DNA from 2 places in the Streptomyces sp. NPDC088400 genome. Region 1 is predicted to be linked to the other one. Evidence: riboswitches for the same ligand, from Rfam matches in the RefSeq annotation. Region 1 holds a riboswitch; the other holds the start of a gene.

Region 1 (5,144 bases):
CGGCCGGCCGTGGGACCAGGCCACAGTGGTGCCGGTCTTCTCCTGTGCCAAGGGCATCGTGAGCCTGTGCGCCCACCTCCTCGCGCAGGAGGGACGCCTCGACCTCGACGCCCCGGTGAGCCGGTACTGGCCCGAGTTCGCGCAGCACGGCAAGGACGCCATCACCTGCCGCATGGTCCTCGGGCACCGGGCGGGACTCCCCGCCCTCGACCGGGTACTCAGCTTCGAGGAGATCGCCGGCTGGACACCGGTGACCCGGGCCATGGAGGAGCAGAAGCCGCTGTGGGAGCCGGACACGGCGTACGAGTACCACGGTCACGTCTTCGGCTTCCTCATCGGTGAGGTCATCCGGCGCATCACCGGGCTCACTCCCGGCGCGTACTTCCGCCGCGTCGTGGGCGACCCGCTGGGACTACGGGCCTGGATCGGCCTGCCCACCGAGGAGACGGCCGGCCGTGCCCGGCTCGTCGAGGCCGAGGGACGGCCGGGGATGCCAGGGCCCGAGCACCTGCTCACCCGCATCGTGACGATGAACGGAGCCCTGGCCTTCCCCGGTCTCGACGAGCCGCACGGCTGGAACGACCCGGCGCTGCTGGGAATGGAGCTGCCCGGAGCCGGTGCCACGGCGTCGGCGAGCGGACTTGCCGGGCTCTACGCCGCCACCGTGACCGGCATCGAGGGCCGGGAGCGGCTGCTCACACCGGACACCGTGACGGACGCGGTCCGCGAGATGTCGTCCGGCAAGGGGTGGCTGGGCTTCGACGCCGGGGCACGCTGGGGCTCGGGCTTCCTGCTCGACTCGCCGGCCTTCCGGCCGATGCTGGGGGAGCGCAGTTTCGGCAACGACGGAGCCGGCGGCCAATTCGCCTTCGGCGACGACGAGTTCGGCGTGGGCTTCGCGTACACCGCCAACCGCATGATCGGCCACGGCGACGCCCGTGCGGACCGCCTCGTCGCGGCTGTGCGCGACTGCCTGGCAGGCTGACGCCCGCGAGTGGGCGGGGCGAGAGCCGTGTCGGTCGGCAATTCTCCGGTGACGCTCCACATCCCCGAGCCCTGTGCCGCGTATTCCGCAGACTCCAGAATCTGGAATTCGCCGGTTCTCGGGTAAAAGGAAGCGCCGGAAAGGTTTCTGACTCCCGATCGCCCTGCATTGCCGGATGAACCCGGTTGCCTTGAGCGGGAGATCATATTCCTGAGTGATGTGACGACAGGCAGTCAGAAATGCGACCGTCGCTGCCCATTTGATGCCGCCGACGGCGCACCCGGGCAAGGAGTGGCCGGACGAGGGTGACTCGCTGTGTGGGAACGAACTCTGGAGTGTCGGTGTTGCTGCCCGGCCGGGCGATGTCGGGATGGGGCGGTGTCGGGGTGGGCGCGTCCCGGGGCGTCGGTCGCGTCGTCGTCGCGGAGTACGAGGCCCGTACAGCATCAGCCGCCCATATGGGCGTTTTGCTGGCGTTCTTGCTTTAAGTCTTATTTGGAATATTCGCGTAACTTACTGCCCTCTGTTCGGTGTTGTGACGCGCATCCCCCCCTTGCCTCGTGATTCCCGTCACGCCCTGCGCCGCGGTGAGGTTCTTGCTCGCCCGTCCACTTCGCTCACAGGGAAGGAGAGTTGAGTTTCCTGGCGTGGAATGGGGAGACCGGGATTTGCCGGTTCGGATTCCCTTATGGAGGGGCGTTGTGAATTCAGGACTTGTTTCGCCCGGACGTTCTCGTCTAGTTTCACGTCACTCCGGATAGAACGCCGAATCCTGCCGCTGTCCGGAAACCACACCCACTCACCTACGGCAGGAGCGGGGAACCCAGGTAAGTCGCTGATCCGATACCGGACCGGCTAGGGGTGAAGTCGCATTCCCACGCGGCCGGGCATCTCCCGCCCGAACCCGACAGCTCACCTCGCAGGCGACGGAGAGGAATTCGTCATGCCCGCAAAGGCCAAGCACCGTCGTCCCAGAATCAGCCCGCTCGCCCGAGGCCTCGTCGCCGTGGGCGCGGGTGGCGCCGTACTCGCCCTTCCGCTGGTGGCCGCGACCACCGCCAGTGCGGCCCCGTCGGCGGGTCATGTCGCCGCCGAAGCGGCTACCGCGCCCGCCGCCGTCAAGGCCAAGCCGGCCAGCTACTCCGTGGTCGCGGGTGATTCTCTTTCCAAGATCGCGCACGCGCATTCCCTGAGCGGCGGCTGGAAGAAGCTGTACCAGGACAACGAGAAGGCCGTCGGCGACGACCCGTCGCTGCTTCACCCCGGCACCAAGCTGTCGATCGGCGAGAAGGCCAAGGCCGAGAAGGCCACGGCCGGCGCTGCCACACAGGCGAGTGCCGAAAACGCGAAGTCCGGTGCGGGCGCCACGGTCGTCCAGGCGGCGGCGGAGAAGACGTACTCCGACAACCTGGACGGTTGGATCAAGGAGTCGCTGGACGTCATGGCCGCCCACGGCATTCCGGGCACCTACGACGGCATCCACCGCAACATCATCCGCGAGTCCGCGGGCGACCCGGCGGCCATCAACAACTGGGACTCCAACGCCGTGGCCGGCACCCCGTCCAAGGGGCTCCTCCAGGTCATCGACCCGACGTTCCAGGCCTACCACGTGCCCGGTACGTCGACCGACAGCTACGACCCGGTCGCCAACATCACGGCCGCGTGCAACTACGCCGCCGACAAGTACGGCTCGATCGACAATGTGAACGGCCCCTACTGACAGTCCCTGCCGGGATTCGTCAGGACGCCGATACGCGGGCCCCTGCCGGAGCGATGATTCGCGCCGGACAGGGGCCCGCGTATCGGTGGCGGGCGACACGGCGGTGGAGCGGCCGGGCCGCACGGAATTCCGGCGTCCGGTTCACACGCGGCGTGCGCGCAGCTCCCGCAGGCCCGCCACCGCCAGGACGAGTGCCGCCGCACCCAGGGACCACAGCAGCTGCGGACGCGCCGTGTCGTCGGTCAGCATCAGCCCGAACAAGACCGCCATCGCGACCAGCGCCGCGATGGTCAGGCCCGGGAAGAGCCACATCTTCAGGATCAGGCGTTCCGGTGCCTCCTCCTCGATACGCCGCCGCAGGCGCAGCTGCGACGCGGCGATCAGCGCCCATACGAAGAGGAGCACCGCGCCGACCGAGTTGAGCATGTAGAGGAAGACCGAGTCGGGCCACTTCAGATTGAGCAGCACGGAGACGAAGCCGAACGCCACGGAGGCCAGGACCGCCCGGCGCGGCACGCCCCCCTCGCTCACCTTTCGCAGCGAGCCCGGCGCCTCACCCCGTTCGGCGAGCGAGAAGACCATCCGGGACGCCCCGTAGAGGTTGGCGTTGAGCGCCGAGAGCAGAGCCACGAACACGACGATGTTCATGATCTGCCCGGCGGACGGGACGCCGATCGCGTCGAGGACGGTGACGTACGGACTCAGCCCCGCCTTCTGCGCCGTCCACGGCAACGCGGTCACGATGACCAGCATCGAGCCGACGTAGAAGAACAGGATCCGGAACACCGAGCTGCGCACCGCCCTGGCCACCGAGCGCACCGGGTCGTCGGACTCGGCCGCCGCGATCGTGACGACCTCCAGGCCGCCGAAGGCGAAGACGACGGCGAGGACACCGGAGACGACGCCCTGCCAGCCACCCGGCAGGAAGCCGCCCTGCCCGGTGAGGTTCGTGAGGCCGACGGGGTCGGTGTCGGGCAGGATGCCGAAGATCGCGAGCAGCCCGAGGACCAGGAACGCGACGATCGCGAAGACCTTCAGGGCGGCGAACCAGAACTCGAACTCGCCGAAATTCTTCACGGCGGCGAGGTTCGTGCCGGTGAAGAGCAGCATGAAGAGCAGTACCCACGCCCACTGGGGTACGGACGGCAGCCAGCCGTGCGCGATCTGCGCCGCGCCCGTCGCCTCCACGGCCAGTACGACGACCAGCAGGAACCAGTACAGCCAGCCCACGCTGAACCCGGCCCACCGGCCGAGGGCCCGCTCGGCGTGTACGGAGAAGGACCCCGACGCCGGCATCGCGGCCGACATCTCGCCCAGCATCCGCATCACGCACATCGCGAGCGCGCCCGCGATCAGGTAGGAGACGACGATCCCGGGCCCGGCGACCGCGATCCCGGCCCCTGAGCCGACGAAGAGCCCGGCCCCGATGACGCCGCCGAGCCCGAGCATGGTCAGATGCCGCTGCTTGAGCCCGCCGGAGAGCGGTTCGTCAGGTGTTCCCGTGTCCGGCCCCGTCTCGCTTGTGGCCGACGGGGTGACAGGGAGGTGGTCGTGCATGTGCGGTCAGGCTGCTTTCGGGGGCTCGCGAGGCTGGCGGGAACCTCCAGTGTCTCCGGGCGACGCCTCCACAGGCAAAACAGGCCGATGCACCGTCGGCTCGCGTGACGCGCGTCACGCGGGTCCGGTCGGGGCCGGCGAGAAGGCCGGGGCCGGAGGGAAGGCGGGGGCCGTCGGGGAAGCGGGGGCCGTCGGCGCGACCGGCCGGAGTGACGGTTCGACGAGTCGGTCCAGGGCCTCCTCGACCCCGGAGGCGACCTGGATCACGACGCGCTCCTCCGGGCTGATGAAGGCGTCGGAGACCATGTTGTCCAGGAGCGTCAGCAACGGGTCGAAGAACCCTTCCCGGTTGACCAGGACGAGCGGCTTGTGGTGGATGCCCAGCTGGTTCCAGGTCGCCACCTCCAGCAGTTCGTCGAGTGTGCCGAAGCCGCCGGGGAGTACGGCGAACCCGGCCGCCAGGCGGTACATCAGCGCCTTGCGTTCGTGCATCGTCTCCACGACGATCACTTCGGTCCGCGACTCGTCGGGCTGTTCACGTTCGTACAGATGTCGTGGGATCACTCCGGTGACCGGGGCCCCGGCGTCCAGCGCCGCGTCCGCGACGGCGCCCATGATGCCGACCCCTCCGGCGCCGTAGACCAGTCCCGTTCCGCGGCGCGCCAGCGCCCCGCCGAACTCGGTGGCGAGTCGCAGATGCTGGGGGCTGGCACCGGGGCGGGCGCCGCAGAACACACCGACTCGCTCCACGCGGGCTGCTGGCACGGACATGTCTGTCTCCGTCTCTCTGTGTCTCTCCGTGATCTCGCGTCGGCAGGGTCTCCGCGGGTCTCGTCAGGACGGCCGACCGCCCGGTCGCACGCCCGGGGCTCCGGCCGAACA
Region 2 (5,144 bases), on a different contig from region 1:
CGATCACCGTGATCACGGCGACCCGCCCCGAGGTCGTGCTGCTGGACGTCCATCTGCCGGGCGGTGGAGGCGTGGAGGTGCTGCGCCGCTGCGCGCCGCTCATGGGGCCGGTCGAGAATCCGGTGCGGTTCCTGGCGCTGTCGGTCTCGGACGCGGCCGAGGACGTCATCGGGGTGATCAGGGGCGGCGCCCGCGGTTATGTCACCAAGACGATCACGGGCACGGATCTGGTCGACTCGATCTTCCGGGTGCAGGAGGGCGACGCGGTGTTCTCGCCGCGCCTGGCCGGGTTCGTCCTGGACGCCTTCGCGTCGACGGACGCCCCGCCCGTGGACGAGGACCTCGACCGGCTCACGCAGCGGGAGCGTGAGGTGCTGCGCCTGATCGCGCGGGGTTACGCGTACAAGGAGATCGCGAAGCAGCTCTTCATCTCGGTGAAGACCGTGGAGTCGCATGTCTCGGCGGTCCTGCGGAAGCTCCAGCTCTCCAACCGGCACGAGCTGACGCGCTGGGCGACGGCGCGCCGGCTGGTCTGACCACAGGTGGCGCCGCTCGTGGGGTCAGGCCTGGTCACAGCGCAGGCGCGCCCCGGTCTTAGGGGTCCTAGGAGCAGTGCCACTGGGTGACGTACATCCGGCCCCGGTGGTCCAGCAGGCCGCGGACGCACTCGCCCGGCTCGGTGCTGACCGTGCCGGTCAGTTCGGCGTGACCGTGCCGGGTCCGCTGTGTCCCGAACCAGCCCGGGAAGGCCGTGATCCGGTCGTCCTTGCGCTGATAACCGAGGCGTACGGCGATGTCCCGCCCGCCCGTGTGCTGGACGTAACGGGTGGTGAACCTGCCCGGGCCGCCGATCGGCCCTTCGACGCAGAGCCGGCCGCCGGAGAGGTCGCCGCAGCCCTTGGGCGTGAGGCCGACGGGTGCCAGGACGAAGAGTGCTCCGGCGGCGAGAACAGTGGCTCTGACGGCGCTGGCTCGTCTCATCAGGACTCACCCCTTCGCGGGCCGACGGCGTGCTGCTGCTCATCGTCACCTCGGTACGGGGGAGCGGCATCCTGGAGTGGGCCAGTCCGGTTGTTTCGGCGCCCCCGCACCCGGCGCCGGGGCTGATGCGGGAGCGGAACGCGGAATCAGGTGCGAGGCCGGACTCGGGCCCGTCAGGCGGGGCGGGCGGCTCCCGCGAAGGGCATCTGGTCGATCGGCGCCATACGGACCGCCGAACCGGGCCGTGGGGCGTGGATCATCTGCCCGTTGCCGACATAGACCCCGACATGGCTGATGCCCGGGAAGAAGAACACCAGGTCACCCGGGGCGAGCTGGTCGCGTGTGACGCGCCGGCCGGCGTTGATCTGGGTGTACGTGGTGCGGGGGAGGGCCACTCCGGCGGAGCGCCAGGCGGCCTGGGCCAGGCCCGAGCAGTCGAAGGAGCCGGGGCCGGTCGAGCCCCACACGTACGGCTTGCCGATGGCCCCGTAGGCGAAGGCGACGGCCGCGGCGGCACGGGAGTTCGGCGCCCCCACCGCACCACCGGGCGCGGAACCGCCTCCCTGCTGTCCTTGCCGTGCGTACTGGGTGCGCTGCGGGGCGGTGAGGCTGTCGAGGAGCCTCTCGGCGGTGTCGAGCTTTGCCCGGATGGTGGACTTGTGCCTGGCCAGTTCGGCCTGGTGGGCCTTGAGTGCCACGAGCCGGCCGTCGGCCCGGGTGCGCAACTCGGCGATCTGCGCGAGTCCCTTGCGGACCCCGGCGATCGTGCTCGCCTGGCGGGCACCGGCCTGTTCGGCGAAGCCGGCCGCTTCCAGGTACTCCTCGGGCTTGGAACTGAGGGCGAGCTGTACGGCGGGGTCGAGGCCACCGGCCCGGTACTGCGCGGCGGCGATCGAACCGAGCGCGTCGCGGGCCGTGTTGAGCCGTTCCGTACGACGCGCTGCCTCGTCGCGCAGCTCCGCCAGCGAGGCGTGTGCGGCGTCCGCCTTCTCCTTCGCCCCGTTGTACTGCTCGGTGGCGGCCTCGGCCTGCTCGTACAGCCCGTCGACCTTGGCCTTGACCTGGGCCGGGGTGAGCCGGGGTTCGGCGTGTGCGGGCCCGTCGAAGGCGGTGACGGTCGCGGCTCCGGCGAGCGCGAGAGTGGCGGCGGTACGGCCGGCCGAGCCGGCGAGCGGGCGCTGTCTGGGTTTTCGGTGCGCTGCCACGGGGGTGGTCCTCTTCCTTATGTCCGTACGGGGCCGACGGCGAGAGCCGCCCACCCGGAGAGGACCGTAAGGGGCAAGGTCACAAGCCGTTGTCGACATGGCGGTATTGGCGTGAGATGGATGATCTGTTGCGCTTTATGACCGGCTCGATCGCGACGGAGCGGCGATCTCCGGTCGGACCCGACCGATACGGCAACAAAGCCTCACCTCACCGAAGAGCAGTGGTAAGGCCCTGGTTAGGCTCCGAGTCATGGACGTACTCATCAATGTCTTCGTCGCCCTGCACATCATCGGCATCGCCTCGCTGCTCGGCGGCTTTCTGACGCAGATGAAGGCGATGAGCGCGGGCACGGCACGGTTCAACGCACCGATGCTGCACGGAGCGCTGACGATGCTGATCACCGGCATGGTGCTGGTGGGCCTCAACCAGGCCGACGGTCACACCCTGAACAACATCAAGATCGGCATCAAGCTGGCGATCCTGGTCGTGATCCTGGGTGTGGTGTACGTGAAGCGGGACGACGAGGCCGCCTCGAAGCCGCTGTTCGGCGTGGTGGGCGGTCTGACGGTGGCCAACATCTTCATCGCCACGCTCTGGACCTGAGCGGGGCCGTGGCCCGCAGGACGCTCGACGGCGCTCCCCGGGCCACGGGCGTGAGTTCAGCGGTCCGCCGGTGTCAGGCGGGGCGGACGCTGCCGTAGATCGGCATGTAGTAGATCGACTCCTCGCGGACGTTCGCGCCCGGCTTGGGGGCATGGATCATCATGCCGTCGCCGATGTAGATGCCGACATGGCTGATGTCGTCGTAGAAGAAGACCAGATCGCCCGGACGGAGGTCCTCCGTCGCGACGCGCGTGCCGGTCTTCGCCTGGTCCCAGGTGGTACGCGGAAGTTCCACGCCCGCCTCTTTCCAGGCGGCCTGGGTCAGGCCCGAGCAGTCGTACGAGCTGGGGCCGGTCGCGCCCCAGACGTACGGCTTGCCGATCTGGGCGCGGGCGAAGGCGAGGACCTTCGCGGCCTTGGTGGTCTGCGCGCTGTCGGAGGCCCCCGAGCCGGTCCCGGTGCCCGTGCCGGTGCCGGTGCCCGTACTTGAGCCTGAGTCTGAGCCGGTCTCGTTGTCCGTTCCGGTCGACGGGGATTCGGCCTGCTCCCCGTCCTGCTGCTTCGCCCGCTCTTGCTCTTGTTCCTGCTTCTCGCGCAGGCGCTCGGCCTCGGCCCTGGCCCGAGCGTCTTCCTTGGCCTTCGCCTCCGCCTTGCGGCGGGCCTCGTCTTCCTTCTTGCGTTCCAGCGCGGCCAGGCGCGCCTTTTCCTCGGCGGTCAGCTTCGACAGCAGTGCCCGCGCCGCGCTGAGCTTCTTCTGGACGCTCTCCTTGCTGGTGCGCAGGGATGCCTGCGAGTCGGAGAGCGACTCCAGGCTCTTGGTCGCCTCTGCCCGCTGCTTCGTCGCGTCGGCCTGCTGTGACTGGTACTCGGCGACGGCCCCTTGCTGACGGTCGGTCAGCCGGTCCGTCGTCTGCTTCTGTTCGAGGAACTCCTCAGGGCTGTCCGCGAACAGCAGGGCGGCGGTCGGGGTGATCGCGCCTTCCCGGTACTGCGTGGCCGCGTAGCCGCCGAGCTTGCGGCGGGCCTCGTTCAGCTTGTCCATGCGCTCGGCGGCGTCGTCGAGCGCACGGTCGACCGTGCGCTTCTGCTCCTGGGTGGCTTCTTTGGCCTTGTTGTACTGCTGGGTCTCGCTCCCGGCCTGGCGGTACAGATCGTCGACCTTCTTCTGTACCTCTTCGACGGACGGTGTCGGCTCGGTGGGCGCGGCGTGCGCGTTCTGTGTCGAGAGCAGCGTGACCGAAGCGAGAGCGGCCGTCGTGACTCCGACGGCCGGGGAGTTGGCGCGTACTCCGCTACGGTTGCGCGGCTTGCGATGCGACGCCAAGGTCGGCATCTCCTTCCGTGGACCGCCTACCGGGTTAGCTGTCGGGTTCGGGCGGAACGGAAGGCTGCCCTACGGGCCTGGAACGTACGGCCCGATTCACCCCGGTCGTGCAGAGTGGGTCCCCGGTTCCGAACTTCCTCACAGGAAGGTCGAATTCGGCGCGGGCCGCCCGCTTGGCGCGGATCGCCGGGGAGGGAACGGGCTGCCTGACGGAGCACGCTAGCCAAAGTGTGGCGCTTGTGTGAAGGCGGATGGCCGATATGCCCGATACGTTTTTGTGACATTTGCCCGCGTGATGTGCGGGGGTGTTGGTGGGTAAGTCCGCCATTACGGTGCGTGATTTTTCGGGCCGTTCCGCGCGTCCGCCCGGCATCCTGTCGGGGGCGGCGACGGATGCCTCGGGAGACTTCCGAAGGCGGGCGCGGGCTGTCAGTCCGGGAGCCTAGACTCGTAAAGCGATGAGCAGCCTCTTTGACGACAGTTTCCTGGCGGACCTCCAGCCCTCGGGCGACGAGCACCCACCGCCGCCCGAGGATCACGCCGAGCATGCCCCGGAGCAGGTGCCCGACGACCTCTTCGAGGGTGCCTTCGACGCGCCCCCGGCGCGGGACGCGTACCACCGCGACGGCGCTCCGCGCACCGTGGTGGATCCGGCCGCGCTGCTCGAAGGGCTGAACGAGGAGCAGCGCGCGGCCGTCGTGCACACCGGATCGCCCCTGCTCATCGTGGCCGGAGCCGGCTCCGGCAAGACCCGGGTCCTGACCCACCGGATCGCGCATCTGCTGGGGACCCGCAACGTTCACCCCGGCCAGATACTGGCGATCACCTTCACCAACAAGGCCGCGGGCGAGATGAAGGAGCGCGTCGCCGACCTCGTCGGCCCGCGCGCCGCCGCCATGTGGGTGCTGACCTTCCACAGCGCCTGCATCCGCATCCTGCGGCGCGAGTCGAAGAGGCTCGGGTTCACGTCGTCGTTCTCGATCTACGACGCCGCCGACTCCAAGCGCCTGATGGCCCTGGTCTGCCGCGA

What was found. Region 1 has a riboswitch for cyclic di-AMP ahead of ACIQD6_RS19865 (transglycosylase SLT domain-containing protein). Riboswitches for the same ligand answer to the same signal wherever they lie in the genome.
Region 2: linked by a shared signal. The riboswitch ahead of ACIQD6_RS01180 (NlpC/P60 family protein) and the one ahead of ACIQD6_RS19865 (transglycosylase SLT domain-containing protein) in region 1 are both predicted to bind cyclic di-AMP.

Annotation. Positions count from the first base shown of each region.
Region 1 covers NZ_JBIVMZ010000007.1:284,129-289,272, reverse strand. The annotation lists gene ACIQD6_RS19870 (serine hydrolase domain-containing protein) at 1-985, shown strand, start outside; cyclic di-AMP (ydaO/yuaA leader) riboswitch at 1,739-1,924, shown strand; gene ACIQD6_RS19865 (transglycosylase SLT domain-containing protein) at 1,929-2,705, shown strand; gene ACIQD6_RS19860 (amino acid permease) at 2,847-4,262, opposite strand; gene ACIQD6_RS19855 (TIGR00730 family Rossman fold protein) at 4,377-5,033, opposite strand.
Region 2 covers NZ_JBIVMZ010000001.1:236,631-241,774, forward strand. The annotation lists gene ACIQD6_RS01160 (LuxR C-terminal-related transcriptional regulator) at 1-536, shown strand, start outside; gene ACIQD6_RS01165 (hypothetical protein) at 604-981, opposite strand; gene ACIQD6_RS01170 (NlpC/P60 family protein) at 1,155-2,186, opposite strand; gene ACIQD6_RS01175 (hypothetical protein) at 2,437-2,790, shown strand; gene ACIQD6_RS01180 (NlpC/P60 family protein) at 2,864-4,123, opposite strand; cyclic di-AMP (ydaO/yuaA leader) riboswitch at 4,122-4,285, opposite strand; gene ACIQD6_RS01185 (ATP-dependent DNA helicase) at 4,573-5,144, shown strand, end outside.